DNA from 3 places in the Microbulbifer salipaludis genome. Region 1 is predicted to be linked to each of the others. Evidence: predicted binding sites of a transcription regulator. Region 1 holds the regulator's gene; each other region holds the start of a gene.
What was found. The regulator LexA, encoded in region 1, represses DNA repair genes until DNA is damaged. The targets are predictions, from matches to a motif close to ACTGTNTNTANANACAGT.

Region 1 (4,183 bases):
GCTCCCACTCTCTGTCACTGTTGTTGCAGCGAAGTTGTTGCAGCGAAGGCGCGCAATATCGGCTCCGTTGACGTCCATAACTCGCAGTGAAGGATCAAGTATCTTTGGGCTCCGCAGCCGTCAGCATTGCCGCTGCGGCAGGCGCAAGTCGCGCCAGGGTCTCGTCAAGGCTGCTCTCGGCACCGAAGTCTTCCCGAAGGATAGCTTCGATTGCGTCGAAGCTCGACAGGGAAAAGATGGTCGCACCCAACATAAAATACAGCCGCCAGTAGAAGGTAACCGGGTCCACGTGCGGCAACGTATTGGCGAGCAGCCCGGCAAACCGACGGTAGCTGGCCCCATAGCGAGACACAATGAACCTCCGCAGGTGGCCCTGCGACTGGGTGTAGGCGAGGCCCAGCAGCCCCATAAAGCGCTTGGGGTCTCTCCCCTCCTTTGCCAGGCCAGCGAGGGCCACGCGGTAGAGGCTCTCTAGCAAATCATCTACCTGTAACTGCGCACCCGGAGAGGTTTCGAGTTGCGCCTGTCGGCGGCTGAGTTCCTTATCCAGGTTCTCCGTAAATGGGGTCAGAAACCGCTCAAATACCGCCTGTATCAGCTCTTTTTTCGAACCAAAGTGATAATTTACCGCCGCCAGATTAACGCCCGCCGTGCTGGTTATGGTCCGCAGTGAGGTCTCGGTAAATCCGCGTTCGGCAAACAGCACCTCGGCGGCGTCCAGTATACGGTTGACGGTGTCCAGCTGACTCATGTCCTGCTCACAGTTTCAAACTGATAATTAAAACGTTTGTTTAAAGCGAGAGACTAGCATAGTCGCCCCGGCACGGCAGCCCATCTGCATTGCACGGTCGACACAGAATTTGCGCCACTGGTGAAACCGCCCTCGCATCCGCGCGCGCCAAAGTTCCACCGCACGACATTTGCGACCTGCCAGTTACCAAGACCTCCCGCCCCACACTAGATTGAGTTCAGAGGCTCCACTATTGCGAGCCACAGGATATTGACCCGGGAGGGCCACATCATGGCAAGAATTGCTCCTGAAATTGGTAGCTGGTTTGAAAATTTCGACAGTGGCGACTTGTTCGAAGTGGTGGCCGTAGACCACCCATCCCGCACCATTGAAATCCAGTACCTGGACGGTTCACTGGGGGAAATCGACTTCCAGAGCTGGCCAAGATTACCGGTGATCGGCGCCGCGGAACCGGAAAACGCCAATGCCGGCTACGGTATCCTTGCGGAAGAAATGCAGGATGAGGAAGACTCGGGATTCCGCAGCCCGATTCTTTCACCGGTGCAGAGCGCCATCGACCGGCTGGAGGGTGAATCGTATCCGGGAACCGACGATATCTTCTGACGTGAGAACCGGTAACCTCACAACCGACCAGAAACCTGCCCGCCTCGCCCCAGAGAGTTTTCGGCCTTTACAGTGCTGAAAACCGGCGATGAATTACTGAGTCTCCCCGTCACACTCACGGATAAACTCGATAATGATCTGCGCCGCTTCATCGACGGTATCAACCAGTGTGAACAGGCTCAGGTCATCGGCATCAATGCAGCCCCGCGCCAGTACGGTATTGCGCATCCAGTCCACGAGTCCTGCCCAATACTGCTTACCCACCAACACAATGGGGAAGCGCCGCACCTTGCGTGTCTGCACCAGCGTGAGCGCTTCAAACAACTCATCCAGGGTGCCATAGCCCCCGGGCATGGCAATAAAGCCCATCGCGTGTTTGACGAACATAAATTTACGCACAAAGAAATAGCGAAAGTTCAGATTGATATCGAGATAGGCATTGGGCAATTGCTCGTGAGGCAATTCGATACTCAACCCGATGGATTCACCAGACTGGCAAAACGCACCGCGATTACAGGCCTCCATAATCCCCGGCCCACCACCGGTAATCACCGGCACTCCTTCGCAGGCCAGCAATTCCCCGAGGCGTTGCGCCTCCTGATATTCCGCCGCCTGTTCAGGGAACCGCGCACTGCCAAACACGGTGACAGCACCCTTGAGGGTAATCAGCCGCTCGATACCATCCACGAGTTCAGACTGAATACGCAGCACTCGCCATGCTTCGGGCATTTTTGCATCCAGCATATGCCAGCTCCTTATGAATATGCCTGGCGAAGTGCATGGGCGATGTGAGCGATACACACCGAACCCCATACACCAAACCCGCTTACAGTCTAGCAGTTCACGCAATCCACCCAGCGTTTGCGGCCCCGCCAAATCTGTATATAATCACAGCAACTGTATAAAAATACAGACCCCGGGAAATCGGGATGGAAGATCTCGAATAACAGGAACTGCCCATGACAAACCTCACTGCCCGCCAGGCCCAGGTACTTGCGTTGATCAAAACGTATCTGGACGATACCGGTTATCCCCCCACCCGCGCGGAAATTGCCCAGGAACTCGGCTTTCGCTCGCCAAACGCAGCGGAAGAACACCTCAAGGCGCTGGCGCGCAAGGGCGCCATCGAGATGGTGGCCGGTGCCTCCCGTGGTATCCGCATCCCGGACCATCACACCGGCCTGCCCATTGTCGGTCGTGTTGCTGCGGGTAACCCGGTGCTGGCAGAGGAAAATATCGAGGAGTACTGTGAAATTCCCGCCGAGTTTTTCCATCCACCAGCAGATTATCTACTGCGGGTGCACGGCATGAGCATGAAGGATGCAGGTATTCTCGACGGCGACCTGCTGGCGGTGCAGCGGACCGACAACATTCGCAATGGCCAGATCGTGGTGGCGCGCATTGAAGACGAAGTGACGGTGAAGCGATTCAAGCGCCGGGGCAACCAGGCAACGGTTCAGCTGCTGCCGGAAAACGAAGACTTCAATGTGATTGAAGTCGATATGCGCGACCGCAACTTCGCCATTGAGGGGCTGGCGGTGGGTGTGATCCGGCAAAACCCGGTGTGATACGCACGGGGCGGATTACCGCAGACATCCACGCATAAAAAAACAGGGCCTAGGCCCTGTTTTTTATGCGTCTGTATCAACCAGGATCAGTGGATTGTGTGCTCGGTCAAATCCACGTCCTCTTCTTCAAAAGGCTCTGGCTCCAGGGCATTGATCTCCTGCACCGCTTCGATACCCGCCTCCAGCATGGCGCGGGCAATGGTCACTTTGTGCTCACGCAGAAAATCGAGACTCTCGGCAGAAAAATGGATACGCACCAACGGATCATCTTTGTGACCAGCACGCCGCAGCGCCACATCACCATTGGACAACTCGATGATTTCGTAGGTCTCAGAAGACATTCATCTCTCCACTTATCTTCCCGGGAAGCACCAACCACCGGCCGGCGCGATTTGTGGCAGTGTACCACAGGGAAGGGAGATTAATCAGAGGACAGAACCGGATCCAGCCCGGACGGGTTCACCACTCCTGCCCGTGGGCCCGCTGCCGCACCACCAGCTCATTCAGCGCGCGCAGCCACTTCATCAACAGATCCCGGCTAAGGGGCTCAGGAGCCGCTCGGTCAAGCTGCTGTACGGGGATCAGGCTCTGCACACCGATGGCCCCTTCAGACTGGGCCACTTCTGCACCTGCCGGCCGCCACAGAGCCTCCCAGGCCGCCTGCATGCCCTGAAACCAGCTGTCCGGGTTTTCCGACAGGCTCACCAGCTCATTGACTTCGGCACTGAACTTGCCGCGAGCCGACACCAGTTGCGCCAGTGCCTGGGCGGTATCCGGCTCGCCCCCGGCCCGGAACCCGAGCTGGAGCTGCTGCCCCTGCTCGGCGAGAAATGCTTTGTAGGCTCGCCACAGCTGCATCAGCGCCGCTTCCTGCAATGCAGTTTCCCGCAGCGCCTGCTGAGTGTCTGCAACCTCAACCTCGCCCGGGGCTGGAGACTGGAGGATCAGCTGTGCTTTGCGCAATGCCGACGCAACGCTACCGGTATAGGGATTACTCAACCTGCATACTCCCTATTTCTCCCTGTTTCTTACAACGACCTGCTGAGCAGACCAGCCGGCCAATTACTTGGCCGGGGATTTTTTGGTGGTGGCTTTTTTCTTGGCTGGTGCCTTTTTAGCGGCCGCTTTTTTAGCCGGTGCTTTTTTCGCCGCAGCTTTTTTCTTGGCTGGTGCTTTCTTCGCCGGCGCGTCTACCTGCCATTTGCCATCGCGGTAGAAAGCCTTCCAGCCGGTGGCCTTACCCTCTTCCTCGCTCTGGACA
Region 2 (4,183 bases), on a different contig from region 1:
GCGCCCTGAATCGCTGCGCCCACGGCAACCGCTTCGTCCGGGTTCACGTCTTTGCGCGGCTCTTTACCGAAGAACTCGGTCACCTTCGCCTGCACCAGCGGCATGCGGGTCTGACCGCCCACCAGAATCACTTCGTCGATGCCGGACGCAGACAGGTCCGCGTCGGCCAGCGCGGTTTTTACCGGCTCCAGGGAGCGGGTGACCAGGTCTTCCACCAGGCTTTCCAGCTTGGCGCGGGTCAGCTTCACAACCAAATGCTTGGGACCGGTGGCGTCTGCGGTGATGTACGGCAGGTTCACTTCGGTCTGCTGACTGGAAGACAGTTCGATCTTGGCTTTTTCCGCGGCTTCTTTCAGGCGCTGCATCGCCAGGGGATCGCCTTTCAGGTCGATGCCCTGTTCTTTCTTGAACTGCTCCGCCAGGTAGTCGATCAGGCGCAGGTCGAAGTCCTCACCACCGAGGAAGGTGTCACCGTTGGTGGACAGCACTTCAAACTGCTTCTCGCCATCGACGTCGGCGATTTCAATGATGGAGATATCGAAAGTACCACCACCCAGGTCGTAGACCGCGATGGTGCGGTCGCCGCCGGCTTTGTCCATGCCGTAGGCCAGCGCTGCCGCAGTCGGCTCGTTGATGATGCGCTTGACGTCCAGACCTGCGATACGGCCGGCGTCTTTGGTGGCCTGACGCTGGGAGTCATTGAAGTAGGCCGGCACAGTGATTACCGCCGCGTCTACTTTCTCACCGAGGAAGTCTTCCGCGGTTTTCTTCATTTTCTTCAGCACTTCAGCAGAGATCTGCGGCGGTGCTTTCTTGTCGCCCTTCACCTCTACCCAGGCATCGCCGTTTTCGGCTTCAACGATGGAGTAAGGCACCATCTTGATGTCTTTCTGTACCACGTCGTCTTTGAACTTGCGGCCGATCAGACGCTTGACGGCGTACAGGGTGTTGGTGGGATTGGTCACAGACTGGCGCTTGGCGGACTGGCCCACCAGCACTTCGTTGTCGTCGGTGAACGCAACGATGGAAGGGGTTGTGCGATCGCCTTCCGCGTTTTCAATTACACGAGCCTTGTCGCCGTCCAGTACTGCCACACAGCTGTTGGTAGTACCCAGGTCGATGCCGATGATTTTTCCCATGGATCTGATTCCTCACTTTGCTGCGCGCCGGATTTCACCCTGGCTGCGCACATTTGTATTCGGTTGCTGCTTATATTGGTGCCGCCATTGGGTTTTCAAGGGCACCGCAAGCAGCGATTTAGAAATCCGCCTTACGGCGCCTTGCTGACAACGACCATCGCCGGGCGCACCAGGCGGCCGTTCAGGCGATAGCCCTTCTGAAACACGTCGAGCACCGTGTTCGGCTCCACATCCCCATTGGGCACCTGGGTCATGGCCTGGTGCAGTTCCGGATCAAAGGGCTCGCCCGCCGGATCCACCACTTCCACACCGGCTTTCACCAGAGTGTCGATAAAGGACTTCTGGGTCAGCTCGATGCCCTCGATCACCGCCTTCTGCGCTTCATCGCTGCTGTCGATGGTGGAGAGCGCGCGCTCCAGGTTGTCCACGACCGGCAATAACTCCTTGATCAGCTTCTCCACACCAAACTTGTGTGCCTTTTCCACATCCTGCTGGGCGCGGCGACGGGCATTCTGTACCTCAGCCTGGGCGCGCAGCACCATGTCTTTATGCTCGGCGAGCTGCTGGTGCAGGGAGGCAATTTCCTCCTCCAGAGCCGCTTCTTTATCCGCATCCCGGTCAGCTGCCAGCTCTTCCGCCAGCGCCTCTTCGGCCGCGTGCTGCTCTTCCGCATCCGGGGTTTCCACCTCGGCGGCCTGTTCGCCGGTCTCAATCTGTTCGTCTTCGCTGCGCTCTTTGGCCACTGCTTTCTCCGTCTGTGTCCGTCGGTCTACTGCCAATTGGTCAAATCGTTGTAAAACTTGCCCGGGAACCTGTTCAGGCACCGGGAATGCAAGGCTATATGGGGGCTGCGCCAGTCACTTCAAGAGGATGTGGCCATACGCAGGCGCAACACGGGGGCAAACGTCAGGGTAGTGTGGGGAGCGGGCGCTTGGGATAGTTGATTCACGCACATTCAACGCCCGGGGTGATTGAAAGGGGGCGGCCAAATACTGTATAAACAACCACTATTCGGATAGCCACGAAAATAATCTCATGTTGCTGCACCTGTCTATCAGCCAATTCACCCTGGTCGACCAGTTGGAACTGGAATTCGGCCCCGGCACCAGCACCCTCACCGGCGAGACCGGCGCGGGCAAATCCATCACCCTGGATGCCCTCGGCCTCGCCCTGGGCGACCGTGGCAATGGCGAGCTGGTACGGGCCGGCGCCAAGCGCGCAGACATTCACGCAACCTTCGATATCGCCCAGCACGACGAGGCGCGCGCCTGGCTTGAGGAGCAGGAAATGGATGCCGGGCGCGAGGTGATCCTGCGCCGCACCATCAGTGCCGATGGCCGTTCGCGGGCCTACATCAACGGCCAGCCGGTGACCCTGATGCAGCTGCGCACCCTCGGCGAGCAGTTGATTGATATCCACAGCCAGCACGAGCATCAGTCGCTGCTGAAGAAGGACACCCACCGGCGCCTGCTGGACGAATACGCCCACGCCGAAGCGCACAGCGCCGAAGTACGCATTCACTACAAAACCTGGCAGGACCAGTACCGCCGCTACCGCAAACTGGCCGACAGCGCCGAGGAAACCCAGGCCCGCCGGGACCTGCTGGAATACCAGCTGGAGGAACTGGAGCAGCTCAACCTGCAGCCCAGTGAGCTGGAAGAGCTGGAAAGTGAGCAGCGCCAACTGGCCAATGCCGGCGATATCCTCAATGGCAGCTACCAGCTGGCCGCACTGCTCAATGGCGGGGAAGGCGATATTGCCGAGCAACTGCACCGGGCACTGCAACTGGTAGGCGCCATGCCGGAGCAGAGTGCGGCACTGGCGGAAGTGGCGCAGATGCTCGACAGCGCGCGCATCCAGATCGAAGAGGCTGGCAGTACCCTGTCGCGGCATATCGACCGCTTTGAAATCGACCCGGAGCGCCTGGCCGAAGTGGAAGAGCGCCTCTCCGCGATTTATTCCATCGCGCGCAAGCACCGGGTACAACCCACCCAGCTGCCCGAGCTGCAACTGCAGTGGCAGCAGGAGCTTGAGGAGATCGGTGCACCGGATGCCCTCGACAAGCTGGCCGCGGAGTGCGAGGCACTGGAACAGGCATTCCGCACCAGCGCCAGCAAACTCAGCAAGCTGCGCGCCGCCGCTGCCACCCAGCTCGCCGAGGCCGTCAATGCCCAGCTGGCCGACCTCGCCATGCCCCACGCCCGTGTGGAACTGGCACTGAGCCCGCTGGACAAACCCTCTGCCACCGGCCTCGAAGAAGTGGAAATCCTGATCGCCACCAACCCGGGCCAGCCGCCGCGCCCGCTCGGCAAGATTGCCTCCGGTGGCGAATTATCACGGGTCAGCCTGGCCATCCAGGTGATCACCGCGCAGACCTCGCGCACCCCCACGCTGGTGTTCGACGAGGTCGATGTGGGTATCGGCGGCGCCACCGGTGATGTGGTCGGCAAGCTGCTGCGCCAGCTGGGCGAACGCGGGCAGGTCATCTGCGTGACCCACCTGGCACAGGTAGCGGCACGCGCCCACCGCCAGTACCTGGTGGAAAAACACAGCGACGGTGACAATGCCTTTGTGGCACTGCGCGAGCTCAAGGACGAAGAACGCTGCCGGGAGATCGCGCGTATGCTGGGGGGCGAGACCACCGCCCAGTCCCTCGCCCATGCGGAAGAAATGCTCGGCCGCCGCTGACGCCCCTCAAAACCTATCAGTCACAGATTTTCGGCCCGCAAACCCTGCGCGGGCCGAAATTGACCGCATGTGGCATAAAATTCACCTTATACTCCCGCGCCCCGAACCATCCCTCTGCCGGGTTGGAAACCAACTACACTGACGGGCAAAGAACGCGGTCGCACCATGCAAACAACCATTTTCAACACTCCCATCGTTACACCCGTCCTGCGCCTGGTGGCGCGGCTACTGCTGAAGCTGCACGGCTGGAAAGTCGTCGCCGACGAGCGCGCGCTGAAGCTGAAAAAATACGTGCTGCTGGCCGCGCCGCATACGTCCAACTGGGATGGCTACTTCTTCATTCTCGCGGCCCTCAA
Region 3 (4,183 bases), 820 kb from region 1:
CCGATCTGGCACATTCCCTGAAGGATTGCCCGGTGGATGTGCTGGTCAGTAATGCCGGGTACTACGGACCCAAAGGGGTGGCTCTTGGCAGCCTGGACGTGGAGGAGTGGCGCAAGGTGCTGGAGGCGAACACCATTGCCCCGTGCAAGCTAGTGGAAGCCTTTCTGCCCAATCTGGCAGCGGGCAGCCAGAAGGTCATCGGAGTGCTGAGCAGCAAGGTGGGGAGTATTGAGGACAACACTTCCGGTGGGGGGTATCTGTATCGCTCGTCCAAGACGGCGGTGAATCAGGTTGTGAAAAGCCTCGCCATTGACCTGGCCGACCAGGGGATCACGGTGCTGGCGCTACATCCGGGCTGGGTGAAAACGGATATGGGCGGCCCCAATGCGCTGATATCGGTACAGGACAGCGTGAAGGGATTGCGGCAGGTCCTGCTGGAGGCGGACGAGCGCAACTCGGGACGCTTTTACAACTACGACGGCTCGCCCATTCCCTGGTAATCCTCGCCCAATACCTCTGTGAGGAACGCCGGCCCGCTGGCAATCAACTGCTCTTTCCTGTGCTTGGGCCAGCGCTTGATCGTCACTTCCAGTTTCAACGCGTCGGATTTACTGCGCATGGCACAGTGAAAGGCGAGCACCAGTGGCCCGCGCCCGCGCAGCGCCTTGGCGGCTTTCGGGCCACCACTGTTGTGCTCCTCGAAGCGGCGAGCCACATCCCGGGTGATACCGGTATACAGGCTGCCGTTGTTGGTGCGGATGAGATAAACAAACCAGCCAGACAAAACGGGTTTCCAGTGTTAAAAAAGACTCTGCTGGTCGCCGGACTGTGGCGGCAGGGTGAACTGACTGCAATCCAGGTCGAGCTTACGCTGATTGAGGCCGAGTTTGCGGCAGGTTACCCGAAAGCGCTGCTGTAGTAACTGCGCGAATACGCCGGTACCGCGTTGGCGTAGTCCAAACTCGCTCTGATTGTCTTTGCCGCCACGGCTCTGCTGCACAATACTCATAACGTGTTCGGCACGCTCCGGGTAATGTTCCTGCAGCCATTGCCGGAACAGTGGCGCCACTTCAAATGGCAACCGCAGCAGTATATATGCCGCATGTATTGCCCCTGCGCCGTGGGCACTTTGCAGTATCTTCTCCAGCTCGGCGTCGTTCAGCGCGGGAATCATGGGGGCGGCCATCACAGCGGTAGGAATACCGGCGCTGGCCAGAGCCTCGATTGTACGCAGGCGGGCCGCCGGCCCGGCGGTGCGCGGTTCCAGCTTGCGCTTCAACGCATTTTCCAGTGTGGTGACACTGATCGCCACGTGCACCAGATTGTCCTGCGCCATTTCCGCCAGAATAGGTAGGTCGCGCTGGATCAGTTGTCCTTTGGTGACGATCGTCACCGGGTGGCGGTAACGCTGCAACACCTGCAAAATCTGCCGGGTGACCTGCTTGTCTTTTTCCAGCGGTTGGTAAGGATCGGTATTGGTACCCAGCGCGATGGGACTGCATACATAGTTGCTTTTGCGCAGCGCCCGCTCCAGTAGCTCCGCTGCGTTGGGCTTGTAAAACAGCCGGGTTTCAAAGTCGAGCCCGGGTGACAGGTCCATATAGGCGTGAGCCGGCCTTGCATAGCAGTAGATACAGCCGTGTTCACAGCCGCGGTACGGGTTGATCGACTGCGAAAACGGGATGTCAGGGGAGCGGTTGGTGGCAATAATGCTTTTGGCGTGTTCCGCCAGCACCTGCGTACGTGGCGCAGGGTTGGTTTCTGCCTCAGTGCGCCAGCCGTCACTCTCCAATGTGCTTGTGGTGGTGGCAAAGCGTCCAGCGATCGCGCTCGCGGTACCGCGCCCGCGGATGATGTGTGGAGCGGCCGGCGTGGAGTCGTCGTTCATGCTGCGATCAAACGGTAACTGTTCATTTGTACAGTATAAAGCCCGCTCAGGTCGGCGGACAAGCCTGGGTTTGCCCCTGCCCAGTGAATAGTGACAGCCCTGACCTTCCCCGCGATAATCAGGGTGGTCTCGATCGCCCCGGCCAAACAAGGACAATGTATGGATCTCGATGCCGTCGCCGCAATCAAGGGATTTGCAATCAGCGTATTGCAGGTTTTTGCCCTGGTATTTGCCTTTGCTCTGGTAATTCTGGCGCTGTATGTGGTGTATCTGTATCTCTCGGACATCAGCCAGTCAAAGCAGGCCATTCGGCGGAATTTCCCGGTATTGGGGCGTTTTCGCTATCAGTTCGAGCACCTGGGCGAGTTCTTTCGCCAGTATTTCTTTGCCCTGGACCGGGAAGAGATGCCATTCAATCGCGCCCAGCGCAGCTGGGTGTACCGGGCGGCGAAAAACGTCGATTCTACCCTTGCATTTGGTTCCACCCGGCCGCTGAATCAGCCGGGCGACATTCTGTTTCTCAACCATCCGTTTCCTACCCTGGCCAAAGATGCGGTGCCACCGAGTGAAGTCACGCTCGGTGAGGGCGTCGCGCGCAAGCCATACTCAACCCGCGCAATCTTTAATATCTCCGGCATGAGTTTTGGTGCCCTGTCGGTGCCTGCGGTGACAGCCCTGTCCAAAGGCGCGGCCAAGGCAGGGATTTGGCTGAATACAGGGGAGGGCGGGTTGTCGTCGCACCACCTGGTTGGCGGCTGTGACATCGTGTTTCAGATCGGGACCGCGAAATATGGCGTGCGTGACCCCGAGGGCAATCTGAGCGATGAAAAGTTGCGCAATATTGCCGCCCATGAGCAGGTGAGAATGTTTGAGCTGAAGCTGTCCCAGGGGGCGAAGCCGGGTAAGGGGGGTATTCTGCCGGGCATCAAGGTGACGCCAGAGATCGCGCAGGTACGCGGTATTCCGGTGGGGGAAGACTCCATCAGCCCCAATGGGCATCCGGAAATCCGGAATGTAGACAGTCTGCTGGATATGATCAACCACATTCGGGATGTCAGCGGCAAGCCCGCCGGCCTTAAATGCGTGATCGGCAGCAGTGACTGGCTGCATGAACTGTGTGAAGCGATTTTGCGACGGGGCGCCCAGAGTGCACCTGACTTTATCAATATCGATAGCGCCGATGGCGGAAGTGGCGCGGCGCCGCAGAGCCTGATGGATTACATGGGGTTGCCGCTGAACCGAAGTCTGCCACTGGTAGTGGACCTGATTACCGAGTACGGATTGCGCGATCGCATTAAAATTATCTGTGCGGGCAAGCTGCTGACCCCGTCGATGGTCGCCTGGGCATTGGCGATGGGGGCGGACTTTATCAATTGTGGGCGTGGGTTCATGTTTGCACTCGGCTGTATTCAGGCCATGCAGTGCAACAAAAATACCTGCCCGACCGGGGTGACTACGCACAATCCGGATTTGCAGCAGGGCCTGGACCCAATCGACAAGGCAGAGCGGGTGTATCACTACGCCCGCAACCTGAATTATGAGGTGGGTACCATCGCGCACTCCTGTGGTGTGCCCGAACCTCGCCAGTTGCGCCGAACGCATGTCGAGTTGATTAATGAGCGCGGTGTGCCGGTGCCAATAACGTCGCTTGCGCCAGAGGGCAGGCCCAGCACCGTGATCGGTACGGATCGTACCCGCTAGCAGGCAGGTCCGAGCAGACAGGTAAAAGAAAGGGAGCCGAATACCATGGAGGGAGTGGTTACACTGGTCGGGCAGGGGCTCTACATGGCGTTTGCCGCTGTGGTGGGGTTGGGAATCGCGCGCGTACTCCACCGGGACAATACCCTAGGCTGTCTGATTGCCGGTGTGCTCGCGGGCATGCTGTTGCCAGTACTGAATTACGACACCGGCTTGAGGGCCGAAAACCTGCACCAGCTGGTGTTCTTTGTCATCTTACCCGTGCTGATTTTCGGGTCAGCGTGGAAAATTGATCCGGATGTTCTGCTGCGCTGGCTCGGTCCGGTACTGCTGTTGGCGACTGTGGGTGTGCTCATCTGCGCGCTGATTACCGCGGTACTGGTGTACTACGGTATTCATCATCCCACCGGCTTCCCGTGGGTTGCCGCTTTTCTCACTGCGGCTATTCTCTCCGCGACCGATCCTGTTTCTGTGGTGGCGCGCTTGCGCCGCAGCGGTAGTGCCAACGAGGAATTACTCACGCTGGTGGAAGGTGAGAGCCTGTTTAACGATGCCGTGGCGATTGTGCTGTTTTCCTTTGTGCTTGGTATTGCCAGC

Region 2: a site for LexA is predicted at 2,131-2,148, ahead of recN (DNA repair protein RecN). Genes of this name have one in related genera too.
Region 3: a site for LexA is predicted at 1,906-1,923, ahead of JF535_RS09470 (PA0069 family radical SAM protein). Genes of this name have one in related genera too.

The regions. Positions count from the first base shown of each region.
Region 1 is NZ_JAEKJR010000002.1:1,726,895-1,731,077, forward strand. It holds gene JF535_RS12925 (TetR/AcrR family transcriptional regulator) at 95-751, opposite strand; gene JF535_RS12930 (DUF6763 family protein) at 1,022-1,354, shown strand; gene JF535_RS12935 (LOG family protein) at 1,448-2,098, opposite strand; gene lexA (transcriptional repressor LexA) at 2,314-2,922, shown strand; gene JF535_RS12945 (hypothetical protein) at 3,009-3,263, opposite strand; gene JF535_RS12950 (DUF6586 family protein) at 3,382-3,921, opposite strand; gene topA (type I DNA topoisomerase) at 3,985-4,183, opposite strand, start outside.
Region 2 is NZ_JAEKJR010000001.1:1,312,695-1,316,877, reverse strand. It holds gene dnaK (molecular chaperone DnaK) at 1-1,139, opposite strand, end outside; gene grpE (nucleotide exchange factor GrpE) at 1,271-1,882, opposite strand; gene recN (DNA repair protein RecN) at 2,175-3,827, shown strand; gene JF535_RS05540 (1-acyl-sn-glycerol-3-phosphate acyltransferase) at 3,993-4,183, shown strand, end outside.
Region 3 is NZ_JAEKJR010000002.1:902,121-906,303, forward strand. It holds gene JF535_RS09460 (SDR family oxidoreductase) at 1-500, shown strand, start outside; gene JF535_RS09465 (GIY-YIG nuclease family protein) at 473-784, opposite strand; gene JF535_RS09470 (PA0069 family radical SAM protein) at 800-1,888, opposite strand; gene JF535_RS09475 (FMN-binding glutamate synthase family protein) at 2,048-3,589, shown strand; gene JF535_RS09480 (cation:proton antiporter) at 3,635-4,183, shown strand, end outside.